Regions from separate parts of the Streptomyces sp. NPDC002463 genome, predicted to be linked through region 2. Evidence: riboswitches for the same ligand, from Rfam matches in the RefSeq annotation. Region 2 holds a riboswitch; the other holds the start of a gene.
The links. A riboswitch is a leader RNA that binds a small molecule or an ion and turns the genes downstream of it on or off. The one in region 2 is predicted to bind ZMP and ZTP.

Region 1 (14,864 bases), on a different contig from region 2:
AGCGGCTGAACGGGCTCGCCGACCTCGACCCCGCGCTCGTCCTCGACGACTTCACCACGCCCGAGGCCCTCACCGCACTCGCCGAGACGGAAGTCCTCCTCACCAGCTGGGGCTGCCCGTCCCTCGACGAACGGGTCCTGGCGGCCGCGTCCCGGCTGCGTGCCGTCATCCACGCCGCCGGCTCGGTCAAACACCACGTCACGGAAGCCTGTTGGGAACGCGGCATCCAGGTCGCCTCCGCCGCCTGGGTCAATGCCCTGCCGGTCGCCGAGTACACCGTCGCCGCCGTCCTGTTCTCCAACAAGCAGGTGCTGCGGCTGGCCGCCGACTATCGAGGGCGCCGCGCCCCGTACGACTGGCAGGTCGCCTACAGCCACATCGGCAACCATCGCCGCACCGTCGGCATCGTCGGCGCCTCCCAGATCGGGCGCCGTGTGATCGAACTGCTCCGGCCCTTCGACCTGGAGCTGCTGCTGCACGATCCCTACGTGGAACCCGACGAGGCCGACGCACTCGGCGTCCGTTCGGTGGGACTCGACGAACTGTGCGCGCTCAGCGACGTGGTGAGCGTCCACGCTCCGCAACTGCCGTCCACCCGGCACATGATCGACGGCCGCCGTCTCGCCCTCATGCCCGACGGGGCCACGCTCATCAACACCTCCCGCGGCTCCCTGATCGACCAGGACGCCATGGTCGACGAGCTGGTCTCCGGCCGTCTGGGCGCCGTACTCGACGTCACCTCGCCCGAGGTGCTGCCCGCGGACTCCCCGCTCTACGACCTGCCCAACGTCCTGCTCACGCCGCACATCGCCGGCTCCCTGGGCGGCGAACTTCACCGTATGGCCGCTGCCGCGGCCGACGAACTCGCCCGCTACACCACCGGGCTGCCCTTCGCCCACCCGGTGCTGGCACAGGACGTCCACCGCACGGCGTGACCGCCGCCCGCCCCACTGCACCACCAAGGAGTACCGACCATGTCCCGCAAGGTGATCGGCATCGTGATGAACGGTGTCACCGGCCGGATGGGCTACCGTCAGCACCTGGTCCGCTCGATCCTGGCCATCCGCGACCAGGGCGGCCTCGCCCTCGGCGACGGCGACGTGCTCTGGCCCGAGCCGATCCTGGTCGGTCGCAGCGTCGACAAGCTGAAGGCGCTCGCCGAGCGCCACGGCCTGGAGCACTGGACGACCTCGTTGGACGAGGCGCTCGCCCACCCACTGGCGGAGATCTACTTCGACGCCCAGCTGACCCAGGTGCGTGAACCCGCGATCCGTAAGGCGATCGCGGCGGGCAAGCACATCTACACAGAGAAGCCCACGGCCGAATCCCTCGACGCCGCACTGGAGCTGGCCCGACTCGCCCGCGAGGCGGGGGTGCGCAACGGCGCCGTCCAGGACAAGCTGTTCCTGCCCGGTCTGCTCAAGCTCAAGCGGCTGGTCGACAGCGGCTTCTTCGGCCGGATCCTCTCCGTCCGCGGCGAGTTCGGGTACTGGGTGTTCGAGGGCGACTGGCAGGAGGCGCAGCGCCCGTCCTGGAACTACCGGGCCGAGGACGGCGGCGGCATGATCCTCGACATGTTCCCGCACTGGCGGTACGTGCTGGACAACGTCGTCGCCCCGGTCCGCTCGGTGTACGCGCACACCGCCACCCACATCCCCGAGCGCGTGGACGAGCGGGGCGAGCCCTACGCCGCGACCGCCGACGACGCCGCGTACGGCATCTTCGAGCTGGAGGGCGGGATCACCGCACAGATCAACTCCTCGTGGGCGGTACGGGTGGACCGCGACGAACTGGTGGAGTTCCAGGTCGACGGAACCGAGGGCAGCGCCGTGGCGGGCCTGCGCAACTGCCGTGTCCAGCACCGGGCGTCGACACCCAAGCCGGTCTGGAACCCCGACCTGCCGGTCACCGAGTCGTTCCGCGACCAGTGGTACCAGGTCCCGGACAACGCCGAGTTCGACAACGGCTTCAAGGTGCAGTGGGAGCTGTTCCTCCGGCACGTCGCCACCGGCGCGCCCTACCAGTGGGACCTGCTGGAAGGAGCCAAGGGCGTCCAGCTCGCCGAACTCGGGCTGCGCTCCGCCCGCGAAGGCCGCCGCCTCGACGTCCCCGACCTGGAGGTCTGATGCCCTCGATCAGGCTTCCCGGCATCGGCGTACACCGGCTGCGTGCCCCCCAGCCGCTGGACCTGCCGGGGACGGCGTCCCCCTACCGGGCCGCGACCTCCTCCCGGACCGCGTTCGCCGCCGCGCACGTGGTCGCCGACCCGCTCGGACACAACGCCCCCGGCGCACCCGCCGCCGTGGACTGGGAGGCCACCCTCGCCTTCCGTCACCACCTGTGGTGGCTCGGCCTCGGCATCGCCGACGCCATGGACACCGCCCAGCGCGGCATGGGTCTCGACTGGGCCGCGACCAAGGAGCTGATCACCCGCTCCGGAGCGGAGGCCCGCGCCGTGGGCGGCAGCCTCGCCTGCGGCGTCGGCACGGACCAGCTTCGCTCGGTGGACGCCTCCCTGGGGGAGATCCTCGCCGCATACGAGGAACAGCTGGAGGTGGTCGAGCAGGCCGGCGCCCAGCCGATCCTGATGGCCAGCCGGGCACTCGCCGCCGAGGCCGGAGGCCCGGACGACTACCTGCACGTGTACGGCCGGCTGATCGGCCAGTCGCGGCGCCCCGTCATCCTCCACTGGCTCGGCGAGATGTTCGACCCGGCACTGAAGGGCTACTGGGGCTCCGCCGACCTCGACCTGGCCTCCGAGACGGTCCTCACCCTCATCAAGGAACACGCCGACCGGATCGACGGCATCAAGGTGTCCCTGCTCGAAGCCGACCGCGAGATCGCCCTGCGCCGTGCCCTGCCCGAGGGAGTCCGGCTCTACACCGGCGACGACTTCAACTACCCGGAGCTCATCCGCGGCGACGAACTCGGCCACAGCCACGCCCTGTTGGGCGTCTTCGACCCGATCGCCGCCACGGCGGCCGCCGCGCTGCACGCCCTGGACGCCGGCGACCCGGACCGGTACGACACACTGCTCGCCCCGACCGTGCCGCTGGCCCGGCACCTGTTCGCCGCGCCGACCTTCCACTACAAGACCGGCATCGTGTTCCTGGCCTGGCTGTCCGGCCACCAGGACCACTTCACCATGGTCGCCGGGGCACAGAGCGGACGCACCCTCCCGCATCTCGTGGAGCTGTTCCGTCTCGCGGACGCGGCCGGAACCCTGCCCGACCCGGACCTCGCCGTCCACCGGATGCGCGCGTTCCTCACCGTCGCGGGGGCGGAGGCCTGATGCGACTGTCGCTGAACCAGATCACCACCAAGGGCTGGAGCCTGCCCGAGGCCGTTCAGGACTGCGTGGACGCCGGCATCCCGGCGATCGGCCTGTGGCGGGACAAGGTCGCCGAGATCGGCGTCACCGAGGCGGCGAGGCTGGTCCGCGACGCGGGCCTGAAGGCCAGCACCCTGTGCCGGGGCGGCTTCCTCACGGCCCCCGGCCCCGAAGGTCGCCGAACCGCTCTCGCCGAGAACCTCCGCGCGCTGGAGGAGGTCGCCGAGCCGTGAACCGACACCTTGGTCACGGTGGCCGGCGGTCTGCCCGAGGAGGGCCGAGACCTCGCCACCGCCAGGAACACGTGGCGGATCTGCTCGCCGAATTCGCCCCGCGCGCCGACGACTTCGGTGTGCACCTGGCGATCGAGCCGCTGCACTCGATGTTCTGCGCCGACCGGGCCGTCCACCAGGTCTGTGACCGGCCCCTGCCCCTGCCCGCCGACACCGACGGCCGTGCTCCCTCAGACCGGACGATCACTTGATGAGCCGTCCTGTGACCGACGGCGGCGAGGGCACCCTCGCCGCCGTCACGGCCGCCCACCCGGAACCCCCCTGCACGGGTGGGCGGCTGCTCCGACCCCGACGGCCGATCGCCGGCGGGGAGTGCACCTTCCTGCCGGACGGCACCGCCGTGGTCGAGCTTGCTTCCGCCAGCGGATGGGTCCACCGGCTCCGTCCGTACGCGCCTCTCCGGGGTCGCCCTTGGGCGGGCCCGTGGTGGCGTCCGCCGAGTGCGACGGACTCGTGTCTTTCTTTTCCTGATGCGCGAAAAACCACGTCCGGGACAGCGCCGACGCCGCCGAAGCGCTCGACGGCATCCGGGACCTGGCCCAGATCTTCCTCGACGGACGCCTCGTCGCCGTACCCGAACGCCGAGCAGGTGATCCCCGAGGGTGGCACAGAGCTGGAGATCCTCGTCGAGCCCTTCGGGCGGGTCGGCTACGGCCCCCACCTGGCCGACCGGAAGGGCCTGGTCGCCGGCGTACGCCTGGACCACCAGCACCTGTTCGGCTGGGACATCAGAGTGCTCCCGCTCGAGGACCTGACCGGTCTGACCGGCGCGGCGGCTGCCGGATCCGCCACGGAAACCGTCACGGGCCCCGCGTTCCACCGTGCCGTCGTCGGCCTGCCCGCGGCAGCCGATGCCTTCATCGCCGTCCTCGGCAGCGACCGCACCCTGGGTCTGGCTCAACGGTTTCCTCATCGGTCGCCTGAGGACCGAGAAGGGCTCCAGCACACCCTCTACGCCCCGGCCCCCCTCTGGGGGCCCGGGCGACAACGAGATCCTGCTCCTCGACCTCATGGGACCACCGAGCCGCTGTCCGTGGAACTGTGGTCGGAACCTGCTCTCAGGCCGATCGCGCCGGCTCCCCGGTACTGACGGATCAACCTCGGGTAAATCTCGAGGAAGGCGCCCGGCGGAGTCCAGTTCAGGCACCTTTTTGCTACCCCTAGAAGAAGCCGAGCCTCTTGGGCGAGTAGCTGACAAGAAGGTTCTTCGTCTGCTGGTAGTGGTCCAGCATCATCTTGTGGGTCTCCCGGCCCACCCCCGACTGCTTGTAGCCGCCGAAGGCCGCGTGGGCCGGGTAGGCGTGGTAGCAGTTCGTCCAGACGCGGCCCGCCTGGATCGCGCGGCCCGCGCGGTAGGCGGTGTTCGTGTCGCGGGTCCAGACGCCGGCGCCGAGGCCGTAGAGGGTGTCGTTGGCCGTACGGATCGCGTCGTCGAAGTCGGTGAAGGAGGTCACCGCCACCACCGGACCGAAGATCTCCTCCTGGAAGATCCGCATGCGGTTGTCGCCCTCGAAGACGGTCGGCTGCACGTAGTAGCCGCCCGCCAACTCGCCGCCGTGCTCGACGATCTGGCCGCCCGTCAGGATCTTCGCGCCCTCCTTCTGGCCGATCTCCAGGTAGGAGAGGATCTTGCGGAGCTGGTCGGCGGAGGCCTGGGCGCCGATCATCGTGTCCGTGTCCAGGGGGTGGCCCGGGACGATCTTCTCCGTGCGGGCGACCGCCGCTTCCATGAAGTCGGCGTAGTGGCCGCGCTGGACGAGGGCCCGCGAGGGGCAGGTACAGACCTCGCCCTGGTTGAGGGCGAACATCGTGAAGCCTTCGAGCGCCTTGTCGCGGAAGTCGTCGTCCGCCGCCCACACGTCGTCGAAGAAGATGTTGGGGGACTTGCCGCCGAGTTCGAGGGTGACCGGCTTCAGGTTCTCGGCGGCGTACCCCATGATGAGGCGGCCCGTCGTCGTCTCTCCCGTGAACGCGATCTTCGCCACCCGCGGGCTGGACGCCAGCGGCTTGCCGGCCTCCTCGCCGAAGCCGTTGACGACGTTCAGGACGCCCGGCGGCAGCAGGTCCGCGACCAGGCTCAGCCAGAAGTGCACCGAGGCCGGGGTCTGTTCGGCCGGCTTGAGGACCACCGCGTTGCCCGCCGCCAGCGCCGGGGCCAGCTTCCAGACCGCCATGAGGATCGGGAAGTTCCACGGGATGATCTGTGCGACGACGCCCAGCGGCTCGTGGAAGTGGTACGCCACGGTGTCGTCGTCGATCTCGCTCAGCGCGCCCTCCTGGGCCCGCAGCGCCCCCGCGAAGTAGCGGAAGTGGTCGATCGCGAGCGGGATGTCCGCGGCGAGAGTCTCCCGGACCGGCTTGCCGTTGTCCCACGTCTCGGCGACCGCCAGCGCCTCCAGGTTGCTCTCCATGCGGTCCGCGATCTTCAGCAGGACTGCCGCCCGCTCCGCCGGCGCCGTCCGCCCCCACGCCGGGGCCGCCGCGTGCGCCGCGTCGAGGGCGCGTTCCACGTCCTCGGCGGTGCCGCGCGCGACCTCCGTGAAGGGCCGGCCGTCGACCGGGCTGGGGTTCTCGAAGTAGCGCCCGCCCGCCGGGGCGACGTACTCGCCGCCGATCCAGTGGTCGTAGCGGGCCTGGTACGACATGAGCGCGCCCTCGGTGCCGGGTGCGGCGTAACGGGTCATCGGCATGGCCTCCCTCGACGCGCCGGCCGTCCCTGGCCGGCGCTCACGCCCGAGTGTGGTGACCCGAACGTTGCAAGCCCGTTGCACCGGCGGACAGTTCCGCCTCCAGGGAGTCGAGCCTCGCCCGTACGGGAGGAAGCTGGGGCGCCGGAACCGCCGCGCACAGCGCCCGCCACACCACCACGTCGTCCTCGCCCCACGCGCTGTACGCCCAGTCGGCGAGCAGCCCGGGATCGGCCCGGTCCACCAGCGCCGCCCGCAGCCGGTCCGCCAGCCGCTCCCGCAGCCGTACGACCCCGGGCGCGGTCGACGCAGGGAGCAGCGGGCCCGCGTAGTCCCCGGCCGCCGCCGCCACGGCCCCCGAGGCGAGCTTCCGGTCGACCGTCGCGAAGTCCGCGTCCACCGCCCCCGCGAGCCGGTACGGCCGCGACCGCAGTGCGTCCGCGCCGAGCAGCGCCCGCAGCCGGGACAGCTCCGCCCGCAGCGTCACCGGGGTGACCGACTCGTCCTCGTACAGGAGCGTGAGCAGCTCGTCGCCGCCCACCCCGTCCGGCCGGTGCGCGAGGACCACCAGGATCTCGCTGTGCCGGCGGCTCAGCCGCAGTCGCCGCCCGCCCACCGAGAGCACCGCCTCGTCCCGGCCGAGCGCCGACAGCCGGATACACCCCGGGTCCGGGGCCGGCCCGAGCAGGGCCAGCTGGGACTCGGCCGCGCGCGCCACCGCCTGCACGAAGCCGAGACTGTGCGGGTGCGCGAGCCGCTTCCCGCCCGTGATGTCGATCGCGCCGAGCACCCGCCCGCTGTACGGGTCGTGCACGGGGGCCGCGGCGCAGGTCCACGCCCGCACCGGACGCCGGAAGTGCTCGGCGGCGACGACCTGCACCGGCCGGTCCATGGCCAGCGCGGTGCCCGGCGCGTTCGTCCCGGCCGCCGCCTCCGACCAGCGGGCCCCGGCCACGAAGTTCATCCCCCGGGCCTTGCGCAGGGTCCCCGGATGCCCCTCGACCCACAGCATCCGCCCGGCCGCGTCGCAGACCGCGAGTAGATGCTCCCCGTCCGTCGCGTACGCCCCCATCAGCTCCCGGATCACCGGCATCGCCGCGGAGAGGGGATGTGCTTCGCGGTACGCGGCGAGCTCGTCCTCGTCCAGCTCCACCCGCGCCGAACCGTCGGGGCTCACGCGCGCGCGTACGGACCGCCGCCAGGACGCCGCCACCAGCGGGCGCGCCTCCCGGAGGGTCCGGTCGACGTCAGCGCTCCCGTCGTCGACGCCAGTGCTCCCGTCGTCGTCCGTGGAGGGCCGGTTCTCGTCCGCACGCGGGTGGGTTTCCGTGCCCCGGCGAGTCGCCCTGCCCCGGTCGGTGCCCCCGCACCGGTCCGCGTCTTCGTCCCGTTCCGTCCGTGGCTCCGCGGCCACCCACGCTTCGCTCAACTCGGCCTCCTCGTCGAGGTCGTTCCGGCCCGTCGCGGTCATCGTGGTGCGCCCGGCGGCCGCCGACAAGCTCCCTCGCACCTCGGCATGTGCACCCTGTCCGGGACCGGCCCCCGGCCCCTCACGTAGAGTGGTGCTCGGGCCGTGACTGGCGCTTGAGGTGGATCACCACCGGGGAGCGGCCCGGCGGTGCGTCCCCTGCGGCGCGACCGTGTCGATGCCGTGCGCCTGGGCGAACCACCGGTCAGAGACGACGCCCAGGAGTTGCCATGTCCACCAGCACCGCCATCCTCATGGACGGTACGGCCCTCGCCCGCCGCACGGTCGAGGAGACCGCCGCCCGCGCCGCCGAGATCACCCGCCGCACCGGCGTCACGCCGTGCCTCGCGACCGTCCTGGTCGGCGCGGACCCGGCCTCCGTCACGTACGTGAAGATGAAGCAGAACCGCTGCGCGAAGGCCGGAATCCGCTCCAAGCACGTCGAGCTGCCCGCGGAGACGACCACCGAGGAGCTCGTCGCCGCCATCACCGCCCTGTCCGAGGACCCCGAGGTCCACGGCATCCTGCTCCAGCACCCCGTCGGCCCGCACATCGACGAGCGCGCCGCCTTCGAGGCCATCGCCCCCGAGAAGGACGTCGACGGCGTCACCATGGCCTCCTTCGCCGCCATGGGCTTCGGCCTGCCCGGCTTCGTCTCCTGCACGCCCGGCGGCATCATGCGCCTCCTCGACGCGTACGACGTCCAGCTCAGCGGCAAGCGCGCGGTCGTCGTCGGCCGCAGCGCGATCCTGGGCAAGCCGGCCGGCCTGCTCCTCCTCGGCCGCGACGCCACCGTCACGTACTGCCACTCCCGCACCGAGGACCTCTCCTCGGTCGTCCGTGAGGCCGACATCCTCGTCGCCGCCGTCGGCAAGCCGAACTTCATCAAGGGCGAGGACATCAAGCCGGGCGCCGTCGTCATCGACGCCGGCTACAACCCGGGCAACGTCGGCGACGTCGACTTCGCGTCGGCCGCCGAGCGCGCCTCGCTCATCACCCCGGTCCCCGGCGGTGTCGGCCCCATGACCATCGCCGTGCTCCTCGCCCAGACGGTCGAGGGCGCGGAGCGTCAGCTCGGCCTGTAGTCGACGGTGACCGGGCGGCGGCGGTGACGGGGGAGCGGCGGTGGCGTGGGCGCCCGCGGTCTGCGATCGTCACGATTCTGTACGGGTCGGTCCCGGCGGCCGACGAAGGCTGGCCGCGCCGCCGCCGAACGGCGAACCTGGTCCCTGTGTCCCACCCGCCGACCGCCACGCCTCCGACCGAGCCGGACCGCCCGGGCCCGTCCGGTGAGAAAGACGCCCGTACGGGCACTGACGCGCCTCGGTCTGTGGAGCCGCGTTCTCTCGCCCCCTCGAGCCCGGCCCGCTCGTCACCAGGCCCCCTGCCACCGGTGGCGAGTCCGTCTGGCCCACGCGTTTCGTCCGGCTCGGCGCGGCCCGGCCGGGGCCGGAGGCGCGGCGCGCCCGTTGGTTCGGTGTGCCCCTCCTGCCCCTGCTCACGGCAGCCCTCGTGGCCGGTGCCTTCCTGACCGCCCGAAGCGGGGCGGAGGGTGGCGGACTCGCCGACGGCCGGCCGGGCGGCGGCCCGGTCGGCGCGCCGGCGCCGGTCGTCACCGGTGGGACGGGTTCGACCGCCGGGACGGCCGACACGCCGAGCGCGGGCACGCCCTCGAACCGCCCGGCCACGGGCGGCACGCGGACGGCGTCCGAGGACCGCTCGGGCCGCCCGCAGGGCAGTACGTCCGCGGAGCCGCCCCGGTCCGGGGCCACCGCACCCGCCCACGGCACGTCCCCGACCGGCGCCACCCCCTCCGGCCGCCCGACGGACGCCCCAGCACGCGAGAGCTCCGTCTCCTACGAGGCGCTGCGCGTCGGCGACTGCTTCGACATCGACCGCGACGCGCCCGGCACCGCCCTCCGGCGGCGCTGCGACACGCCGCACCACGCCGAACTCGTCGCCCGGCCCCGCCTGGTCGGCTCCTTCGCCACCGATCGGGCGGTACGCGACGCCGCCACCCTGCTCTGCCGCGAACCGCTCCGGCTCAAGGCAGCCCGGCAGCCGCTCGGCACGCGCTGGACGACCTTCGTCCAGTACCCGTACCTGACGAGTCATCTGCTCGGTGCGGACACCGTCGCCTGCAGCCTGGCCGTCCTCGGAGGCACGCTCAGCCACCGGCTTCAGTAGCCCCGGCGGCGAACGCCGTCGCCAGGGCCGCCGCCGGGTCCCGGTCCGGCGGACCGGCCGGGGACCAGCGGGCCCCGACCTTCAGGTACGGCCACCAGCGCCCGTCCTCGCCGAGCCGCAGCTGAGCCTCCGTGCCCACGGCCGTCCACCGCGCGCCGCCCGTGCGCCGCAGCGCGGGGCGGTCGTCGTCCCCCCAGGCCTCGGCGAGCCGGGCCCCGGCCCGTTCCAGTGCCCCGGCGTCCGGCGTCCACTCCTCGTCCAGTACGGCGAGGGCGGCGGCGCCGCCGAACCGCCACGCGCGCGTGGCCAGGTCCAGCTCCGCCCGCGACCTGCCCGAACCGGCGGCGAGCCGCGCGGCGATCCACGGAACGGGAGCGCCCGCCGCGAGCCGTACCGCGTCCTGAGCGACCGTCGGACGGGCGCCGGCCGGGGCCGTCGCGTCCCCGCCGCCCAGCAGCGCTCCGAGCAGCCGGTGCGCGCGTGCCGCCGCGTCCGCAGCGAGGAACTCGAGGGCCGCCGGGTCGACCCCCGGCTCCGGCGGGGTGTCCGTGTCCAGGGACGGCGACCGGCCGGGCGCGGCCGGGAGGACCGGAGGGGCGGGCAGCGGCGGTACGAGGAACCCCGCCGCGAACGCCTCCTCGGCCGACACGCCGGGCGTCCCGTCGACCTCTCCCGACCCGTCGGCCTCCTCCTCGCCGAGCGCGGACGGCACGGCGGCCCGTGCGGCACTGCGCGCCTGCAGCTGCTCCAGGAGGGTGCGCTCACCCCGCCCCCGCATCAGCAGGAGCACGAACGGGTCCTCGTCGAGCAGACGGGCGACCTGGTAGCAGAGCGCCGTCGTGTGCGGGCAGTGGTCCCAGGCCTCGCAGGCGCACTCCGCCTCCAGGTCCCCGATGCCCGGCAGGAGTTCGAGTCCGGCCGCCGCCGCGTCCTCCACCAGGTGCGGCGGCATCTCGCGGTCGAGGAGCGCGGCGATGTGGCCCGCACTGTCGACGGCGAGGTCGAGGAGCCGCTCCCACTGCTCCTCCGAGAACTCGCGCACCAGCACGTCGCTGCGGTACGCCGTGCCGTCACGGTCCTTGACCATCGCGGTGATCCGGCCGGGCCGCACCGAGACGGCGCCCACCGCTCCCGCGCGCGCGTGCCGGCGTCCCGCCTTGAGCTGCTGCAGGTCCAGCGCGCTGTCCTCCAGGGCCTTCAGCCACACCCGTCCCCACCAGGTGCGGGTGAACGCGCCGCCGTGCGCCGGCGGCAGCGCCTCGAACGTCCGCTCGTCGTCCCCGTACCCGTGGGCGGGGCCGTTCCCCTGTCCGTACCCGCTCATCGTCCGTCCCCTCGCAGTCGCACCAGCTCCGTCAGTTCGGCATCGGTCAGTTCGGTCAGCTCCGGCGGGGCGTCCCCGCCGGTGCCCAGGACGGTGTCCGCCAGCTCGCGCTTGCGGTCGAGCATCGCGGCGATCCGGTCCTCGATCGTGCCCTCGGCGATCAGCCGGTGGACCTGCACCGGCCGGTCCTGCCCGATGCGGTACGCGCGGTCGGTGGCCTGGGCCTCCACGGCCGGGTTCCACCAGCGGTCGTAGTGCACGACGTGCTCGGCGCGGGTCAGGTTGAGACCGGTCCCGGCGGCCTTCAGGGACAGGAGGAAGACCGGCACCTCCCCGCTCTGGAAGCGGGCGACCATGGCCTCGCGCTCGGCGACCGGTGTGCCGCCGTGCAGGAACCGGGTCCGCACGCCCCGCGCTTCGAGGTGCGCCTCCAGGAGCCGGGCCATCCCCACGTACTGGGTGAAGACCAGGGTGCACGCGCCCTCGGCGATGATCGTGTCGAGGAGTTCGTCGAGCAGCTCCAGCTTGCCCGAGCGGCCCCCGATCCTCGGCCGCTCCTCCTTGAGGTACTGGGCGGGGTGGTTGCAGATCTGCTTGAGGCCCGTCAGGAGCTTCACGACGAGCCCGCGGCGCTCCATGCCGTCGGCCTCGGCGATCGCCGCGAGCGTCTCCCGCACGACCGCCTCGTACAGACCGGTCTGCTCGGGCGTCAGGGAGACGGTCCGGTCGGTCTCGGTCTTCGGCGGCAGCTCGGGGGCGATGCCGGGGTCGGACTTGCGCCGGCGCAGCAGGAAGGGGCGTACGAGCGCGGCGAGCCGCTCGGCGGCGGCCGGGTCCTGCCCGCCCTCGACGGCGGCGGCGAACCGGGTCCGGAAGGCGCCCAGACCGCCGAGGAGCCCCGGCGTGGTCCAGTCGAGGATCGCCCACAGTTCGGAGAGGTTGTTCTCCACCGGCGTGCCGGACAGCGCCACGCGTGCGCGTGCCCCGATGGTCCGCAGCTGTCGGGCCGTCGCCGAGTACGGGTTCTTGACGTGCTGTGCCTCGTCCGCGACGACGAGCCCCCAGTTCCGGGCGGCGAGCCGCTCGGCGTCCAGCCGCATGGTGCCGTATGTGGTGAGCACGAAGCCGCCGTCGGCGAGGTCCTCCAGGTCACGAGCCGCGCCGTGGAAGCGGCGCACCGGCGTGCCGGGCGCGAACTTCTCGATCTCCCGCTGCCAGTTGCCCATGAGCGAGGTCGGGCAGACGACGAGGGTGGGGCCCGCGGACGCCGGGTCGGCCTGCCGGTGCAGGTGCAGGGCGATGACCGTGATCGTCTTGCCGAGTCCCATGTCGTCGGCGAGACAGCCGCCGAGGCCGAGGGAGGTCATCCGGTGGAGCCAGTCGAGTCCGCGGAGCTGGTAGTCGCGCAGGGTCGCGGCGAGCGCCGGGGGCTGTGCGATCTCCGGCCGGTCGCCCTCGGGTTCGGCGAGACGCTCCCGCAGCCGTTCCAACCAGCCCGTCGCGGCCACCTCGACGGTGCGTCCGTCGACCTCGGTGGTGCCGGTGAGGACGGCCGAGAGGGCGTCCACCGGGGTGACCTTGCGGTCCTGGTGGGCCCGGGCCCGGCGGACCTCGGTCGGATCGACGAGGACCCAGCGGTCGCGCAGCCGCACGAGCGGCCGTCCCGCCTCGGCGAGCCGGTCGAGTTCCGCGCGGGTGAGCTCGTGGTCGCCGACGGCGAAGCGCCAGTTGAAGGCGAGCAGGGAGTCCGCGGCGAGGAAGGAGGGCAGCGCGGACGCACGGGCGGCATCGGCCGGGTCCGAGGTGGCGTCGACGCCGTCACGGCGTCCGGAGGCTCCGGTACCGACGGCTGCCTGCGGGCCGATCACCGCGTGGGCGGTGAGCCGGTCGGCGAGTTCACGCGGCCAGTGGACCTGGACGCCCGAGGCCGCGAGGGCCTCGGCCGCAGGGCCCAGGAGCTCCCCGACCTCCTCGTCGGCGAGTTCGACGGTGTCGGGCACGGCCGCCGACAGGAGCGGGGACAGCGGGGGCCAGGCACGGGCGGCACGCCGGAGGGCGAGGAGGGCGTCCATCCGGGCTCGGGGGCCGAACGCGGCTCCGGCCCGGCCGGAGCCCGCCCACACCTCCGCCGCGTCCGCCACGAGGGTCGGGTCGGCGACACCGTGTAGCTGGAGCACCGCCCTGAAGGCGGGCGCCTCCCGTGCCTCTTGGGTGAAGCCGGGCAGTTCGAGGCGGAGCGAGAGCCGTACGCCCGCGTCGTGCACCGCCGCCACGTCGGCGGCCCACGCCCGCTGTTCGGGGACGGTCTGCGGCGCGTCGGCCGCGAAGGCCGGCCCGCCGGCCGCGAGCGGGGCCGCGGGAGTTCGGGGCAGCGTGTCGGCCACCGCGTCGGCGAAGGCACGCAGCAGCGCCTCGGGTTCGGGCAGCAGCATCGGCTCGTCGTCGGACAAGGGGACGGCGTGCGCGGCGGGCGGCATCGACGCCGCCAGCGTGCGGAGTTCGTCCAGCTCACCGGGGCCGAGCGGTCCGACGCGCCACGCGTCGTGGTCGGCGGGTGTGAGACCGGGCAGCAGCAGGCCGCGCGCGACGAGGTCCAGGGCGAAGAGGGACGCGGCACCCCAGAACGCGGCCGCAGGAGAGGCGGCGTTCGAGAACCGGGCACGCGCGAGGAACGGCAGGGCGTCCCGTACGGACAGGCTGCGGGCGGCGACGGTCACGAGCTGCAGCGAGTCGCCGTCGACGACCGTGATCGCGGTGTCGCCGAGGTGGCCGTCGTCGGCGTCGCGGACGTCCGGCAGGGGCTCGTCGTCGGGTGACCAGAAGGCGATCCGTCCGGCACGCGGCGGATCGGCGGGCAGGAAGACGGCGGAGTGGCGGGAGAGTTCGTCTGAGGGGGAGGGGTCCTGGGCGGGTTCGCGGGCCGAATCATCGGGTCCGTGCGAGAGCGACAACGCATTCCTCAAATTTGACTACCTGGAGACCGAATCGCCGAGGATACCCCACGAAGCCCCCCGACGCGCACCTCCTTCATGTGATCCATGACACAGGCATTCGGCTCTCCCGGAGGGTAGGGCTCGCCCCACCCCCGTCCCCCGGCGCACCCCCGGCCACGGACGGGTGGTGACGTCATGGCCCCGGACGATCACGGATCCGTACGTTCTCGGTAGGCGCCAAGCGACCCAGAACCGTCGGTGGAACCACCGCACCGACCGACAGAAACCGGAGCCCCCGTCATGCCCCAGGCCACCGTCCTGCCTCCGGCCGCCGCCCCCGCAGCGGCGCCCGCCCGCGCCAGGAGCGGCAGCGAGTTCACCCCGCTCCTGCGGACGGTCAGGGAACAGGGCCTCCTCGCGCACCGCCCCGGCTGGTACGCCCGCGGCATCGTCGTCAACCTCCTCGGCATCGCCGCCGTGGTGGCCGGGCTCGCCCTGATCGGGCCCTCCTGGTGGGCACTGCTCCTCGCCCTGCCCCTCGCCCTGTTCTCGGCGCGCGCCGCCTTCGTCGGCCACGACGCCGGCCACGCCCAGATCACGGCCGACCGCAAGGCGAGCCGGATCCTCCAGCTCGTCCATGC
Region 2 (14,864 bases):
CGGGGGCGTCGTTCTTCCGGGCCGACGCGGAGTGTCCGCCTCCCCTATGCTGTCCCACCGGTTCCTGGCCAACTCGGCGGGAAACATGGACAGTTCCACTCAATCGGGGGAGTTTTGGCGCAGTCGTTCGTACCTCACCAGCCCAGCGGACCGCCGTCCGCCGCCGTGGACCCGCGCCGTTTACCCGCCGCCAGCGAGGCGACCCGGCTGCTCTGCGCCGGCACGTACCTCGACGACCGGTTCCGTGACGCGGTCATCGACGAGCTGTACGTCCACGAGGAGCGCTTCGCCGCCCCCTCCCTCGGCCACGACGCGAGCCGCGTCCTCGCCCACGCGCTGCGCGCCCGCCGCGTCGAACTCGCCTGGGCCGCCGGCATCCTCGCCCTCTGGATCGTCGCGATCCCCCTCACCAAGGGCCTGATCGCGCTCGTCCTCACCCCCTACCTGATCCTTTCCCTCGCCCGCTGGGTGCGCGGCCCCGCCGTCGCCCCCGTGTACCGGGTCGTCGCCGCGTTCCTGCTGCGCTGGTACGGACGGCTGATGTTCGCCCAGTCCGCGCTGTTCCTCCTCGCCCTCGCGTTCGCCGACGACGAGTCGGGCTGGGAGCCCGTCGGCGCGCTCTCCGACACGGGCGAATTCCTCGCCCTCGCGATCAGCTTCGTCGCCGAGGAGCTGTGGCAGGTCGGCCCGCTCGAGGTGTGGATCACCATCGCCGTGCCGCTCCTCGTGGCCTGGGCGGTCGCCGTCCAGCGCGGCCAGTTCGCCCGCGCGCTCACCCAGGAGCTGTCCCGCGAGCGCTTCGCCGACCAGCGCTCCGACCCGGCCGAACAGGCCGAGGGCGCCCGCTTCCGCCGGCTGCGCGACCGGATCCGGGTCGAACAGCACGCCCGGCTGATCATGTACGGCTCCCACGACCCGTTCTGCGGCGCCGGCTCCGCGTACGAGCCCTGGTCGCTCTCCGTCGAGCTGCGTCCCCGCAAGAACCTCGACGACAAGATGCCCGAACCGCTCGACAACAGCGCCGTCCTGCGGCACGTCGTCCCCCTCCTGGAGGCGCTGCGCGTGCCCTCCGCGCACGGCTCGCCGCAGCTCCAGGCCGCCGTACGGGACCGGCTGCGCGAGCTGGAGATCGACGAGGTGGTCTTCCTGCCCGTCGACGGACTGCCGGCCCGCACGGACGCCCCGTACACCCCCGAGGGCTTCGAGGCGCACCGCTCGCGCTCCATCGAGGAGGGCGGCGAGACCCGTCGGCACTTCCTCCGCATCCGGGTCGGCGGCTGGGGCGAGGAGATCGTCACCACCGTCTTCGTCCGCGTCCACACCCAGGGCGGCATGCTCATGCTGGAGGTCGCCCCGCACGTCCTGCGGCCGGTGAAGCCGCTCTACCGGTACGCGGACCGGATCGCCCATCGCTACCGGCACAACCACTACTTCGGCAAGGCCGTCTGGGCGCTCGGCCGGACCCCGCGCTCGGCCGGCGACGCCCTCGTCACGATCGGCCGCTCCGTCGTCCAGCTGTGGCGCGTGCTCACCGGCGGCCACGCGGGCGCGCTGCCCGAGGGGCCGTGGGCCTCGGTCCGCGAGCTCGGCTCCGACGACGAGGCCTCCCTCTTCCAGGAGATGGACGTCAGCCGCTACCTGAAGAGCGTGCAGGACCGGGTCGCGAACGGCGTGACGCTCGCGCTGCGCGAAGCCGGTTACGAGACGGCCGAGTTCGAGCAGAAGATCGTGCACGTGGCGGAGGGCGGCACGTTCATCGAGAACACCAAGGGGAACGTGACCGTCGGCCACCACAACACCGTGACCAGCAAGACCTTCACCACTTCCACGACCGGAGGCGACCGTGGCTGACAACACGGGGAACGGCATTCACGTCACCAACACCAGTGGCAACGTCGTCATCGGCGACAACAACACCGTCACCAGCACGGTGAACGGCTCCGAGCCCGCCCGCGACGCCCGGCAGGAGGAGCTCCTCCAGGCCATCCGCCGGCTCCGCGCGGACCTGGGGGGCGTCGTCCCCTCGGAGCAGACGGCCGCGCTCGACGCCGAACTCTCCGACGCGGAGGACGAGATCGAGGGCACCGGCAGCGCGGGCACCGGCCGCCTCGCCGCCCTGCGCCGCGCCCTCACGGACGCGGGCGCGGTGACGGGCATCCTCGCCTCGGGCGTGGCCGTCGGCCAGGCCGTCGGCGCCCTGCTCGGAGGATGAGATGACCGGCAAGGCCCGCTGGAACGACGAGACGCAGAGCTGGGAGGCGGTGGAGCCGGGGACCGCGGGGACCGCTCCTGCGCCCGCGTGGAGCGCCGGGGCCCCGGCGCCTGTGGTGCCGCAGGGCGGCACGACGGCCGGACCCGTGGTCCCGGAGGCCGGCGCGGCTCCGGGACCAGTGGTGCCGGAGAGCGGCGAGGCTGCCGGACCTGTGGTCCCGCAGGGCGGCGAGGCCTCTGAACCCGTGCTCCCGTGGCCCGGCCGGAGTGCTGGACCCGTGGTCCCGGACGGCGGTGTGACCGCCGGGCCCGCGTTCGCCCGGCCCGGGTCGGCTGCCGGGGCCGTGGCGTCTCCGCCTCCTCCTCCGGGCTACGCCCCGGAGTTCGTCCACGACTCCGGTGGCCGGCAGTACCCCGGGCCGCCCGTCCCGGCGGCCCGGCCCCGGCCGTGGGGTGTTCTCGTGGCCGGGGTGGCGGGGGCCGTCGTCGTGGGGGGTGCCGTGGCGGGCTGGATGGTGTGGGGCGGTGGCGGGAAGAGCCCGGCGGCCGGGCCTCCGGCCTCCGTCTCGGCCACCGCCACCGCCACCGCCACGGGCAGCGAGTCCCCGGACCAGGCCCCCTCGGAGACCCCCTCTCCCTCCGACACGCCCCTCGACGACGTCCCCCCGCCCGGCTACCGCGCCCAGCAGGACCTCAAGGGCTTCACCATCGCCGTTCCCGAGGGCTGGAACCGGACCGAGAACGAGCAGGGCGTGTTCTACAACGCGCCCGACGGGCGGAGCCTGATCCAGGTCTTCGTCATCGAGGGCGCGGGCATGACGCCGTACGACGCGCTGCGCGGGGCCTCCGAGGACGGGCGGACCAACAAGCCCGGGTACTCCGAGATCAGCCTCGGGCGGGTCTCCGGCGAGGCCGGCGCGCCGGCCGACTCCGCCGAGCTCGTGTACGCGTACGACCGCGAGGGCGGCCGCCGCAAGGTCGTCGACCGCGCCTTCACGGCCCCGGACGGCAACCAGTACGCGATCCTGGCCGCCGGCCCGGAGGCCGACTGGCCCGAGCAGCGCGAACGGCTCCGCGTGGCCCTGGAGTTCTTCCGTCCCGGGGACTACTGAGCCCGCACCTCGGCCGCCAGGTCCGCGAGCCCGCGCAGGGACCGGAGCAGCAGGCCGGGGCCGAAGGTGACGCGGGTCGCCCCCAGGCGGCCGAGCTCGCCGAAGGACGGGCCGTCCGGGAGGGACAGGGCGTTCATCGGCAGGTCGCCGAGGGCCGCCCGCAGGCCCGGCAGGTCGGCGGCCGGGGCCATGATCGGGTACACGCAGTCCGCGCCCGCCTCCGCGTACAGGCGGGCGCGGGCGACCGCGTCCCCGGCCGGATCGGCGACGCCCTCGCGGAGGTACGTGTCGACGCGCGCGTTCACGAAGAGCCCGGGCCCGGCCGCCGCCCGTACCTGCGCCAGCCACTCCGCGTGCGCCCCGGGGTCCTTGAGCCCGCCCGCGCCGTCGCCGTCCTCCAGGTTCACGCCGACCGCGCCGGTCTCCCGCACCCGCTCGACGAGTTCGGCGGCGGACAGCCCGTAGCCGCCCTCCAGGTCCGCCGTGACGGGGACGGACACCGCCCGGACGATGCGCGCCACCGCGGCGAACATCTCCTCGGCGGGCGTCGCCCCGTCCTCGTACCCGAGAGAGGCGGCGATCCCCGCGCTCGGGGTGGCGAGGGCCGGGAAGCCGGCCTCCTCGAAGGTGCGGGCGCTCGCCGCGTCCCACGGTCCCGGCAGCACGAGCGGCCGGTCCGCGGGCCGGTCCCGGTGCAGGGCCCGCAGCACCTCGGCGCTCACGACGCGGCCTTCGGGGTGTAGTGGCCGGGCGTCATGCGGGTGGTGACGCCGATCCGGTTCCAGGCGTTGATCGTGACGATCGCGGCGATGACCCGCGCGAGTTCGGTCTCGTCGAAGTGCTCGGCGGCCCGCGCGTACACCTCGTCGGGCACGAAGCCGTCGGTGAGGACGGTGACGGCCTCGGTCAGCGCGAACGCGGCGAGCTCGCGCTCGGTGTAGAAGTGCCGGGACTCCTCCCAGGCGGCCAGCTGCACGATCCGCTCGATGCTCTCGCCCTCGGCCAGCGCGTCCTTGCTGTGCATGTCGATGCAGAACGCGCAGCGGTTGACCTGCGAGGCCCGGAGCTTGATCAGGTGGTACAGCGTCGGGTCGAGGTCCTTCGCGGCCGCCGCCTCCAACCGGAGCATCGCCCGGTAGAACTCGGGGACGTGCTCGGCGAGGGGGAGGCGGGGGGCGTGCTCGTGGGCGTACACGGCGGTGCTCGTGGTGGTCGTCATGCCGTCCACCGTACGAGCCGGGTGGCGCAGGGGTATGGTCCATTTCCATGGCGAACGACTGGTCCACTTTCGGGGCCGACCTCCATCTGGAACTCCGCGGCACCCGGCTTCGCGCCGGCCTGATGGACGCCCTGCGAGAGGCGGTCCGCAGCGGGCGCCTGGAGGCCGGCACCCGGCTGCCGTCCTCCCGCTCGCTCGCCGCCGACCTCGGAATGGCCCGCAACACCGTCGCCGACGCCTACGCCGAACTGGTCGCCGAGGGCTGGCTCACCGCACGGCAGGGCTCCGGGACCCGCGTCGCCCGCCGCGCCGCGCCCCGGACGCCGGCGCCGTCGTTCCCTTCGCCCCCGTCGGCGGCCACCGGCCGGGCCCGGCCCGGCGCGCCCGTGCACAACCTGCAGTCCGGCACCCCCGACCTCGCCTCCTTCCCGCGCGCCGAGTGGCTCAAGGCGTACCGCCGGGCCCTCACCGACGCCCCGCACGAGGCCTTCGGGTACGGCGATCCGCGCGGCCGCCCCGAACTGCGCACCGCCCTCGCCGAGTACCTCGCCCGCGCCCGGGGCGTGCACGCCAGGCCCGAGCGGATCGTGATCTGCGCGGGCTTCGTGCACGGCCTGACGCTGATCGGCGAGGTGCTGCGGGCCCGGGGCGTGCGGGACGTGGCCGTCGAGTCGTACGGACTCTGGCTGCACGACGACCTCCTGCGCCGGGCCGGACTCGGCACCCCCGTCCTCTCCTTCGACGAGCGCGGCACGCGGACCGACGAGCTGTCCGGGCTCGACGGATGCGGGGCCGTCCTCATGACGGCCGCCCACCAGTACCCGCTGGGCGGCGCCCTGCCCCCGGACCGGCGGGCGGCCGTCGTCGACTGGGCGCGGGCCTCCGGCGGCTTCGTCCTGGAGGACGACTACGACGGGGAGTTCCGCTACGACCGGCAGCCGGTCGGCGCGCTCCAGGGCCTCGACCCCGAGCGCGTCGTCTACTTCGGAACCGCGAGCAAGTCCCTGGCGCCCGGACTCCGCCTCGCCTGGATGGTCCTGCCGCAGGGCCTGGCCGAGGAGGTCGCGGCGGCGAAGGGGGCCGCGGACTGGTCGTCGAGCGCGCCGGACCAGCTGGCGTTCGCCGAGTTCCTGCGCTCGGGGGCGTACGACCGGCATGTACGGGCGATGCGGCTGCGCTACCGGCGACGCCGCGACCAACTGGTGGCGGCCGTCGCCGCGCACTCGCCGGAGACCCGGGTCAGCGGCATCGCGGCCGGCCTCCACGCCGTCCTGGCCCTGCCGCCCGGCACCGAGCAGGCCACCCTCCGGGCCGCCGCCTGGCGCGGCCTGGCCGTCCAGGGCGTCAACCGGTTCCGCCGCCCCACGGTGCCGCCCACCCTCGACGGCCTCGTCGTCGGCTACGCCACACCCCCGGACAGCGGCTGGCAGGGTGCGCTCCAGGCCCTGTGCGGGGTGCTGCCGCAAGGGGACCTCACGACGGGCTGACCGGCTCCCGGGCCGGCTCCGGCGCGGGAGCCTCGCCGAAGCGGGCCAGGGTCAGGGAGCCCGCCACCGCCACGGCGAAACCGAGGATCGCCAGCCAGTTGAGCCCCTCCCGCGTACGGTCCCCGAGCCACGCCACCCCGACGATCGCGGGTCCGATCGTCTCGCCGAGCACCGCGCCCGCCGTCGCCGTCGTCACCGAGCCGCGCTGGAGCGCCGAGGTCAGCAGCATGAACGCGGCCCCGCCGCCGACGAGGAGCGCGTACCAGACGGGGTCGGTGAAGTCGATGCCGTCGATCAGCCGGACGGCGATCTCGACCACCCCGAAGCCGAACCCCGCCCCGAGGCCGAGGACGAGGGCACGGGACCGCTCCGGCAGCCGGCCCGCCACGACGCCGAGCAGCAGTACCCCGAAGGAGATCCCGAGCAGCGCCCAGCGCAGCGCCTCCGAGCCGTCCCGGTGGCCCTCCTTGCCGGAGGCGAGCGCCAGCATCGCGAGCCCCGCGCAGACCACGGCCACGGCCCACCACTCCACCCGGCGCAGCCGCACGTTCAGGACACGGGAGGCGATGACCGCCGTGACCGCCAGGCTCGCGGCGAGGGCCGCGCCCACCACGTAGATGGGCAGCGTCCGCAGCGCCACGATCTGCAGCACGAAGCCCAGGCCGTCCGCCCCGAGGCCGGCGAGATAGCGCCACTGCCGCAGGGCCCGCCACATCAGCGCGACGTCGACGCCGCCGCCCGTCCCCGGCTCGGCGGCGCGGGCCGCCATCGCCTGGAGCACCGAGGCCGCGCCGAAGCAGACGGACGAGGCGAGCGCGCAAATCATCCCGAGTAGCACGAAAGGACTCTAGATCCTGAGGCCGAAAATCACCGGCCTACACTGTGCGGTCGCGAAGGGCGTGACGCGGCGAGGACGTGACGCGGCGGAAGCGTGGCGCGGTGAAGACGTGGCGCGGTGAAGGGGAGGCGGCGGACATGCGCAGGCTGAGGTCGAGCACGGTGGTGCTCGGCGGGATGGGTGTGCTCGCGGCGACGATCACCGCGTGCGGTTCGGAGCCGGACCGGCGGTGCGTGGACCCGCTGACCCGCGAGGAGCTGCCCAGCTACCGCTGCGAGAGCGGCGGAGGCGGCAGCGACGACGACAACGGCAGCACCACCCGCGGCGCGTACTACTACGGAGGCTCCGTCCGCGACAAGCGCGTGAGCGGCGGCAGCTTCGACAAGACCGCCGTCGACACCGGCGGCTTCGGCTGCTCGGGCACCGGCGGCGGCTGAGGCGGGCAGGCACGCACCATGGAACGGCACACCATCGATCCCCGGCCCGGCTGGCAGCAGACCGTCGAGGAGCAGGGTCTCGTCTATCCGCTGACCCGCCACCCGGACGGTTCGCTGCGCCCGTACTGGGACGAGAGCGCGTACTACTCCTTCTCGCTGCCCGAGGTCGAGGCGCTGGAGGAGGTCGTCGAGGAGCTGCACGCGCTGTGTCTGGCGGCGGCCGCGCACATCGTCGAGCACGACCGCTTCGCCGAGCTCGGGATCACCGACCCGAGGCTGGCGGGCCTCGTCGCCGAGTCCTGGCGGCGGCGGGCCGAACTCCCCTCCCTGTACGGCCGTTTCGACCTGCGCTACGACGGCACGGGCCCGGCGAAGATGCTGGAGTACAACGCCGACACCCCGACCTCCCTCGTGGAGGCCGCGAGCCCGCAGTGGTTCTGGATGGAGGAACGGTTCCCCGGCGCCGACCAGTGGAACTCCCTCCACGAGCGGCTCGTCGACGCCTGGAGGCGCCAGGCCCCGCTGCTGCCGCCCGGCCCCGTCCACTTCGCCCACTCGGACGGCGACGAGCTCGGCGAGGACCTGATGACGGTCGCGTACCTGCGCGAGACCGCCCAGCAGGCCGGGCTCGACACCGAGATGCTCTCCGTCGAGCGGATCGGCTGGGACCGGCTCTCGCGCCGCTTCGTGGACGACCGGCTCCGCTTCCTCCGCAGCTGCTTCAAGCTCTACCCGTGGGAGTGGCTGACCACCGACCGCTTCGGCCGGCACGTCCTGGACACCCTCGACAACGGCGGCGGCACCGGCACGACCTGCTGGATCGAACCGGCCTGGAAGATGCTGCTCTCCAACAAGGCGCTGCTCGCGATCCTGTGGGAGCTGAACCCGGACCACCCCAACCTGCTGCCCGCCTACCTCGACGGGCCGCGCGAACTCGCCTCCACCGCGGGCTGGGTCGCCAAGCCGCTGCTCGGCCGCGAGGGCGCGGGCGTCACCCTGCACGAGGCCGGTACGGAGCCGTTCGTACGGGACGGGGAGGCCTGCTGCTACCAGGAGCTGGCCCCGCTGCCCGACTTCGACGGCAACCGGGTGGTGCTCGGCGCGTGGGTCGTCGAGGACGAGGCGGCGGGGCTCGGGATCCGGGAGTCGGCGGGGCTCGTCACCGACGAGTACGCCCGCTTCCTCCCGCACGTGATCCTGTAGCGGCTACTCGGGGACGTAGTCCCGCAGCGGCGCGGGCGTGAGACCGGCGGCCTCGGCCGCGTCCAGGGCCCGCCGGAGGTCCTGCGTCACCGTCTCGTTGAAGTGCAGCAGGATGATGTCGCCGGCCTTCAGCGACGGGGTCGGCGGGGTCCACTGGCCCCAGGTCGTCAGGTCGTACGTCCAGGTCACCAGGGCCTTCGCCCCGCAGGCGCGGGCGGTGGTCCGGGTGGTCGCGTCGTACGTGCCGTACGGCGGGCGCAGCAGCCGCGGCCCGTCGCCGAACTCCGCGAGGTGCCGGTCACGGGCCCCGCAGACCTCCGCCTTCTGCCCGGCGGCGTCGAGGGTGGTCAGGTCCGGGTGGCCGACGGTGTGGTTCTCGACGCGGGAGCGGCCCTGGTCGAGCAGGGTGTGGAAGTAGCCGGAGTCGTACGAGTACGCCCCCGGGAGCAGGAACAGCGAGGCGGGCACCCGGCGGTCGAGCAGCAGTTTCGCGGCCGCCGGGTCGTGGTACCAGCCGTCGTCGATGGTGATGAAGACGACCGGGTCGGTGGTCTCGACGTGCGAGACCACCGGGACGGGCTCGGGCCAGGCCGCCTCCGGGGCGGCGTGCGTGGGTCCGGCGACCGCGCCGAGGAGCGCGAGCGGGACGAGGGCGGCGAGCGCGGCACGCACGGCGTGACGCAGACGGAGTCTCGGCATGGCGGCATCATTGGCCTAGACCAAGTGCCCTGTCAATGCGCCGAGTTGACCTCGCGCCACCCTCCGGAAGCGGACCCGGGCGGTCCGAACCGGAGCGCCCGCAGCCCTCTGGAAGCGGTCCGGGTCGGTCCGGACCGGACCGCTCCCCGCCCTCCCTCAAACGGACCCCGTCAGTCCGAGAGCACCCCCCTCAGCTGCTCCAGACCCCAGTCCAGGTCCTCCTTCGAGATGACCAGCGGCGGAGCGATCCGGATCGTCGAACCGTGCGTGTCCTTCACCAGGACCCCACGCGCCATCAGCTTCTCCGAGATCTCCCGGCCCGTGCCCTTCGACGGCACGATGTCCACCCCGGCCCACAGACCGCGCCCGCGCACCGCCTCCACCGCACCGCCGCCCACGAGCAGCCCCAGCTCCGCGTGCAGGTGCTCGCCCAGCTCCGCCGCGCGCTCCTGGAACTCGCCCGTCCGCAGCATCGCGATCACCTCCAGGGCCACCGCGCACGCCAGCGGGTTCCCGCCGAACGTCGACCCGTGCTCACCCGGCCGGAACACCCCGAGGACGTCACGGTCGGCCACCACCGCCGACACCGGCACCACACCGCCGCCCAGCGCCTTCCCCAGGATGTACACGTCCGGCACGACCCCCTCGTGCTCGCACGCGAACGTCCGCCCCGTCCGGCCCAGACCCGACTGGATCTCGTCCGCCATGAACAGCACGTTCCGCCGGCGGGTCAGCTCCCGCACCCCCGCCAGATAGCCGGCCGGCGGGACCAGGACCCCCGCCTCGCCCTGGATCGGTTCGAGCAGCACCGCCACCGTGTTCTCGGTGACCGCCGCCTCCATCGCCGTCAGGTCCCCGTACGGCACGATCTCGAACCCCGGCGTGTACGGCCCGAAGTGGTCCCGCGCCTCGTGGTCCGTCGAGAAACTCACGATCGTCGTCGTCCGGCCGTGGAAGTTGTTCGCCGCGACCACGATCTTCGCGTGCCCGTCCGGCACGCCCTTCACCTCGTACCCCCACTTCCGGGCGGTCTTCACGGCCGTCTCGACCGCCTCCGCCCCCGTGTTCATCGGCAGCACCGCCTCCTTGCCGCACAGCTCCGCCAGCTGCGCGCAGAAGTCGGCGAAGCGGTCGTGGTGGAAGGCGCGCGAGGTCAGCGTCACCCGCTCCAGCTGCGCCTTCGCCGCGTCGATCAGACGCCGGTTGCCGTGCCCGAAGTTGAGCGCCGAGTACCCGGCGAGCATGTCGAGGTAGCGACGGCCCTCGACATCGGTCATCCAGGCGCCGTCCGCCGAGGCGACGACGACCGGGAGGGGGTGGTAGTTGTGAGCGCTGTGCGCGTCCGCGGAAGCGATCGCGTCTTCTGTCCTCGACACGGGATCTCCGTTCGTCCTGCGGATCGGGGGTGACCCAGGGGCTGTGGCCCCTTTCTTATCGTCGCTCGGATGCCGGACGGGGAAACCTCGGCGACGGCGCGCCCGCTACTGTGGAAACACGCACGGCGACTGGCGTACGGGGAAGCGACCCCGGGGGAGCCGAGCGCGCTCCACCACACGAGGTGCCGCTCGCCTGGGCATCACGGGATCCCGGTCCCGTGCGCACCTCGCCACGGGACCGTTCCGCCGAACGCCCGGAGGACCGCATCATGACCGTCCAGCAGCAGCACCCCGCGCTCGCCGCAGCCGACCCCGAGCTCGCCGCCCTCGTCGGCGCCGAGGAACGGCTCCAGGCCGAGACCCTGCGCCTCATCCCCAGCGAGAACTACGTCTCCGCCGCCGTGCTCGAAGCCTCCGGCACCGTCCTCCAGAACAAGTACAGCGAGGGCTACCCCGGCCGCCGCTACTACGAGGGCCAGCAGAACATCGACCAGGTCGAGACCCTCGCGATCGAGCGCGCCAAGGCCCTCTTCGGCGTCGACCACGCCAACGTCCAGCCCTACTCGGGCTCCCCGGCCAACCTCGCCGTCTACCTCGCCTTCGCGAAGCCCGGCGACACCGTCATGGGCATGGCCCTGCCCATGGGCGGCCACCTCACCCACGGCTGGGGCGTCTCCGCCACCGGCAGCTGGTTCCGGGGCGTGCAGTACGGCGTGCGCCAGGACGACGGGCTCATCGACTTCGACCAGGTCCGCGACCTCGCCCTCAAGGAACGCCCGAAGGTCATCTTCTGCGGCGGCACCGCGCTGCCCCGCACCATCGACTTCGCCGCCTTCGGCGAGATCGCCCGCGAGTCCGGCGCCGTCCTCGTCGCCGACATCGCCCACATCGCCGGCCTGATCGCGGGCGGCGCCCACCCCTCCCCGGTCGGGCACGTCGACGTCATCTCCACCACCACCCACAAGACCCTCCGCGGCCCGCGCGGCGCCATGCTCATGTCCCGCGAGGAGCACGCCAAGGCCCTCGACAAGGCCGTCTTCCCCGGCCTCCAGGGCGGCCCGCACAACCAGACCACCGCCGCCATCGCCGTCGCCCTCCGCGAGGCCTCCCAGCCCTCCTTCCGCGACTACGCCCACGCCGTCGTCGCCAACGCCAAGGCCCTCGCCGAGGCGCTCCTCGCCCGCGGCTTCGACCTCGTCTCCGGCGGCACCGACAACCACCTGATCCTGATCGACCTCACCTCCCGGCAGGTCCCGGGCAAGATCGCCGCGAAGGCCCTCGACCGGGCCGGGATCGTCGTCAACTACAACACCGTCCCGTACGACCCGCGGAAGCCCTTCGACCCCTCCGGCATCCGCATCGGCACCCCCTCCCTCACCTCCCGCGGCCTCACCCCGGACCACATGGCCGAGGTCGCCGAGTGGATCGACCGCGCCGTCACCGCCGCCGGCACCGGCGACGAGGACACCCTCGCCACCGTCCGCGCCGAGGTCGCCGCCCTCATGGCCGCGTACCCGGCCCCGGGCCTCCCGGTCTGAGAAGAGAGCCGTGCCCCCGCGCTCCTGGTCCCCAGGAGCGCGGGGGCACGCTGTGTTCCCGGTCTCACCCACCGCCAGGCGGGGATCGGTTCCCACACCTGAGAGAATGATGTGCATGGCCTCTGACAGTCCCCGTGTGCTCTCCGGAATCCAGCCCACCGCAGGCTCGTTCCACCTCGGCAACTACCTCGGCGCCGTCCGCCAGTGGGTCGCCCTGCAGGAGACCCACGACGCCTTCTACATGGTCGTCGACCTGCACGCGATCACGGTCCCGCAGGACCCCGCCGAGCTGCGCGCCAACACCCGGCTCGCCGCCGCCCAGCTGCTCGCCGCCGGTCTCGACCCCGAGCGCTGCACCCTCTTCATCCAGAGTCACGTCCCCGAGCACGCCCAGCTCGCCTGGGTCATGAACTGCCTCACCGGCTTCGGCGAGGCCTCCCGCATGACCCAGTTCAAGGACAAGTCCGCCAAGCAGGGCGCCGGCAACGCGAGCGTCGGCCTCTTCACGTACCCGATCCTCCAGGTCGCGGACATCCTGCTCTACCAGGCCGACCAGGTTCCGGTCGGCGAGGACCAGCGCCAGCACATCGAGCTGACCCGCGACCTCGCGGAGCGCTTCAACGGCCGCTTCGGCGAGACGTTCACGATCCCGGCCCCGTACATCCTCAAGGAGACGGGGAAGATCTACGACCTCCAGGACCCGACGATCAAGATGAGCAAGTCGGCGTCGACGCCGAAGGGCCTCATCAACCTCCTGGACGACCCGAAGGTCACCGCGAAGAAGGTCAAGAGCGCGGTCACCGACACCGAGACGGTGATCCGCTTCGACCCGGAGAACAAGGCCGGCGTCTCCAACCTGCTCGGCATCATGTCCACGCTCACCGCCACGTCCGTCGAGGACCTGGAGAAGAGCTACGAGGGCAAGATGTACGGCGCGCTGAAGACGGATCTCGCCGAGGTCATGGTGGACTTCGTCACGCCGTTCCGGGCCCGCACCCAGGAATACCTGGACGACCCGGAGACGCTGGACTCGGTCCTGGCCAAGGGAGCGGAGAAGGCCCGCGCGGTCGCCGCGGAGACGCTGGCGCAGACGTACGAGCGCATCGGCTTCCTGCCCGCCAAGCACTGAGACCGAGGACCCTGGCCGAAAGGGTGGTGCAGGCCGCACACTGGCGCTGCACCACCCGTACACATTTCGACGGACGACGGAGGAGAACGACGTGGGGACCGTAACGCTCGGCGTTTCGATCGCGGTCCCGGAGCCCTACGGCAGCCTGCTCCAGGAGCGGCGCGCCGGCTTCGGGGACCCGGCCGCGTACGGCATCCCCACGCACGTCACCCTGGTCCCGCCGACCGAGGTCCCCGAGGAGCGCCTGCCGGAGATCGAGGCGCACCTCGCGGGCGTCGCCGCCGACCACCAGCCGTTCCCCGTGCGCCTGGAAGGCACCGGGACCTTCCGTCCGCTCTCCCCGGTCGTCTTCGTGACGCTGGCGGAGGGCGTGCCCTGCTGCAACCGGCTCCAGGAGCGGATCCGGGACGAGGCCGGCCCCCTCGCGCGCGAGCTCCAGTTCCCGTACCACCCGCACGTCACCGTGGCGCACGGCATCTCCGAGGAGGGGATGGACCGCGCGTTCGAGGAGCTCGCCGGCTACGGGGCGGCCTGGACCTGCCGCTCCTTCGCGCTGTACGAGCAGGGCTCGGACGGCGTGTGGCGGAAGCTGTACGACTACGAGTTCGGCAGCGGCCGCCCGATCTCGGCGGTCCCGGCGCAGGGCGGCAGCCCGGTGGACACGCCCGCGCCGACGGCCTAGCGGGAGCCGTACGTCACACCGGCAGGCGCCGGAACAGCGGCCTCGGCACGTGCCGTACCGCGCTCATCACCATCCGCAGCGCCCCCGGCACCCACACCGTCTCCGAGCGCCGCCGCAGCCCCAGCTCGATCGCGCCCGCGACCGCCTCCGGGGTCGTCGCCAGCGGCGCCTCCGCGAGCCCGGCCGTCATCTTCGACCGCACGAACCCGGGCCGTACGACCATGACGTGCACGCCCGTGCCGTGCAGCGCGTCCCCGAGGCCCTGCGCGAAGGCGTCGAGGCCCGCCTTCGACGAGCCGTAGATGAAGTTGGCGCGGCGGGCCCGCTCGCCCGCCACCGACGACAGCACCACCAGCGAACCGTGCCCCTGTGCCTGGAGCGCGCCCGCGCACACCAGACCGGCCGAGACGGCGCCCGTGTAGTTGGTCTGCGCGACCCGGACGGCGGCGACCGGGTCGGACTCGTCGCGCGCCTGGTCGCCGAGGACCCCGAAGGCGAGCAGCACCATGTCGATGTCGCCCTCCGTGAAGACCTTCCCGAGCCGCTCCTCGTGCGACTCGGTGTCGAGCGCGTCGAAGGGCACGGTGCGCACGTCCGCCCCGAGCGCGCGCAGCGAGTCCGCGGCGGCCGTCAGTGCGGGGGAGGGGCGGCCGGCCAGCCAGACCACGCGCGTGCGGCGCGCGATCAGCCGGCGGGCGGTGGCGAGCCCGATCTCGGAGGTGCCGCCGAGGACGAGCAGGGACTGCGGGGCACCGAAGGCGTCCTTCATGGGGGAACTCCTCAGAGGTCGAGACGGCGGGCGAGGTCCGAGGTGAGGACGGACCGGGGGTCGAGTTCCGCGCGCAGCGCCCGGAACTCGTCGAGCCGGGGGTACATCGCGGCCAGCACCTCCGGCCGGACCCGGGAGTCCTTGGCGAGGTAGACCCGGCCTCC

Region 1: it holds a riboswitch for ZMP and ZTP, as region 2 does, so the genes downstream of both, ACFYX3_RS29420 (bifunctional 5,10-methylenetetrahydrofolate dehydrogenase/5,10-methenyltetrahydrofolate cyclohydrolase) here and glyA (serine hydroxymethyltransferase) in region 2, are expected to answer to the same signal.

What each region holds. Positions count from the first base shown of each region.
Region 1 covers NZ_JBIARL010000016.1:112,977-127,840, forward strand. Annotated here, with positions in the region: gene ACFYX3_RS29375 (hydroxyacid dehydrogenase) at 1-935, shown strand, start outside; gene ACFYX3_RS29380 (Gfo/Idh/MocA family protein) at 975-2,126, shown strand; gene ACFYX3_RS29385 (dihydrodipicolinate synthase family protein) at 2,126-3,292, shown strand; gene ACFYX3_RS29390 (sugar phosphate isomerase/epimerase family protein) at 3,292-3,564, shown strand; gene ACFYX3_RS29395 (hypothetical protein) at 3,636-3,815, shown strand; partial or broken gene ACFYX3_RS29400 (hypothetical protein) at 3,815-3,934, shown strand; gene ACFYX3_RS29405 (hypothetical protein) at 4,214-4,714, shown strand; gene ACFYX3_RS29410 (aldehyde dehydrogenase family protein) at 4,785-6,308, opposite strand; gene ACFYX3_RS29415 (GAF domain-containing protein) at 6,352-7,782, opposite strand; ZMP/ZTP riboswitch at 7,875-7,981, shown strand; gene ACFYX3_RS29420 (bifunctional 5,10-methylenetetrahydrofolate dehydrogenase/5,10-methenyltetrahydrofolate cyclohydrolase) at 8,010-8,864, shown strand; gene ACFYX3_RS29425 (hypothetical protein) at 9,259-9,966, shown strand; gene ACFYX3_RS29430 (SWF or SNF family helicase) at 9,947-11,290, opposite strand; gene ACFYX3_RS29435 (DEAD/DEAH box helicase) at 11,287-14,241, opposite strand; gene ACFYX3_RS29440 (fatty acid desaturase family protein) at 14,524-14,864, shown strand, end outside.
Region 2 covers NZ_JBIARL010000001.1:591,275-606,138, reverse strand. Annotated here, with positions in the region: gene ACFYX3_RS02785 (hypothetical protein) at 115-1,851, shown strand; gene ACFYX3_RS02780 (hypothetical protein) at 1,844-2,212, shown strand; gene ACFYX3_RS02775 (hypothetical protein) at 2,214-3,323, shown strand; gene ACFYX3_RS02770 (isocitrate lyase/phosphoenolpyruvate mutase family protein) at 3,317-4,045, opposite strand; gene ACFYX3_RS02765 (carboxymuconolactone decarboxylase family protein) at 4,042-4,542, opposite strand; gene ACFYX3_RS02760 (PLP-dependent aminotransferase family protein) at 4,590-6,029, shown strand; gene ACFYX3_RS02755 (hypothetical protein) at 6,016-6,855, opposite strand; gene ACFYX3_RS02750 (hypothetical protein) at 7,005-7,304, shown strand; gene ACFYX3_RS02745 (glutathionylspermidine synthase family protein) at 7,323-8,507, shown strand; gene ACFYX3_RS02740 (polysaccharide deacetylase family protein) at 8,511-9,206, opposite strand; gene rocD (ornithine--oxo-acid transaminase) at 9,377-10,582, opposite strand; ZMP/ZTP riboswitch at 10,698-10,788, shown strand; gene glyA (serine hydroxymethyltransferase) at 10,852-12,120, shown strand; gene trpS (tryptophan--tRNA ligase) at 12,236-13,249, shown strand; gene ACFYX3_RS02720 (2'-5' RNA ligase family protein) at 13,341-13,931, shown strand; gene ACFYX3_RS02715 (decaprenylphospho-beta-D-erythro-pentofuranosid-2-ulose 2-reductase) at 13,945-14,700, opposite strand; gene ACFYX3_RS02710 (FAD-binding protein) at 14,712-14,864, opposite strand, start outside.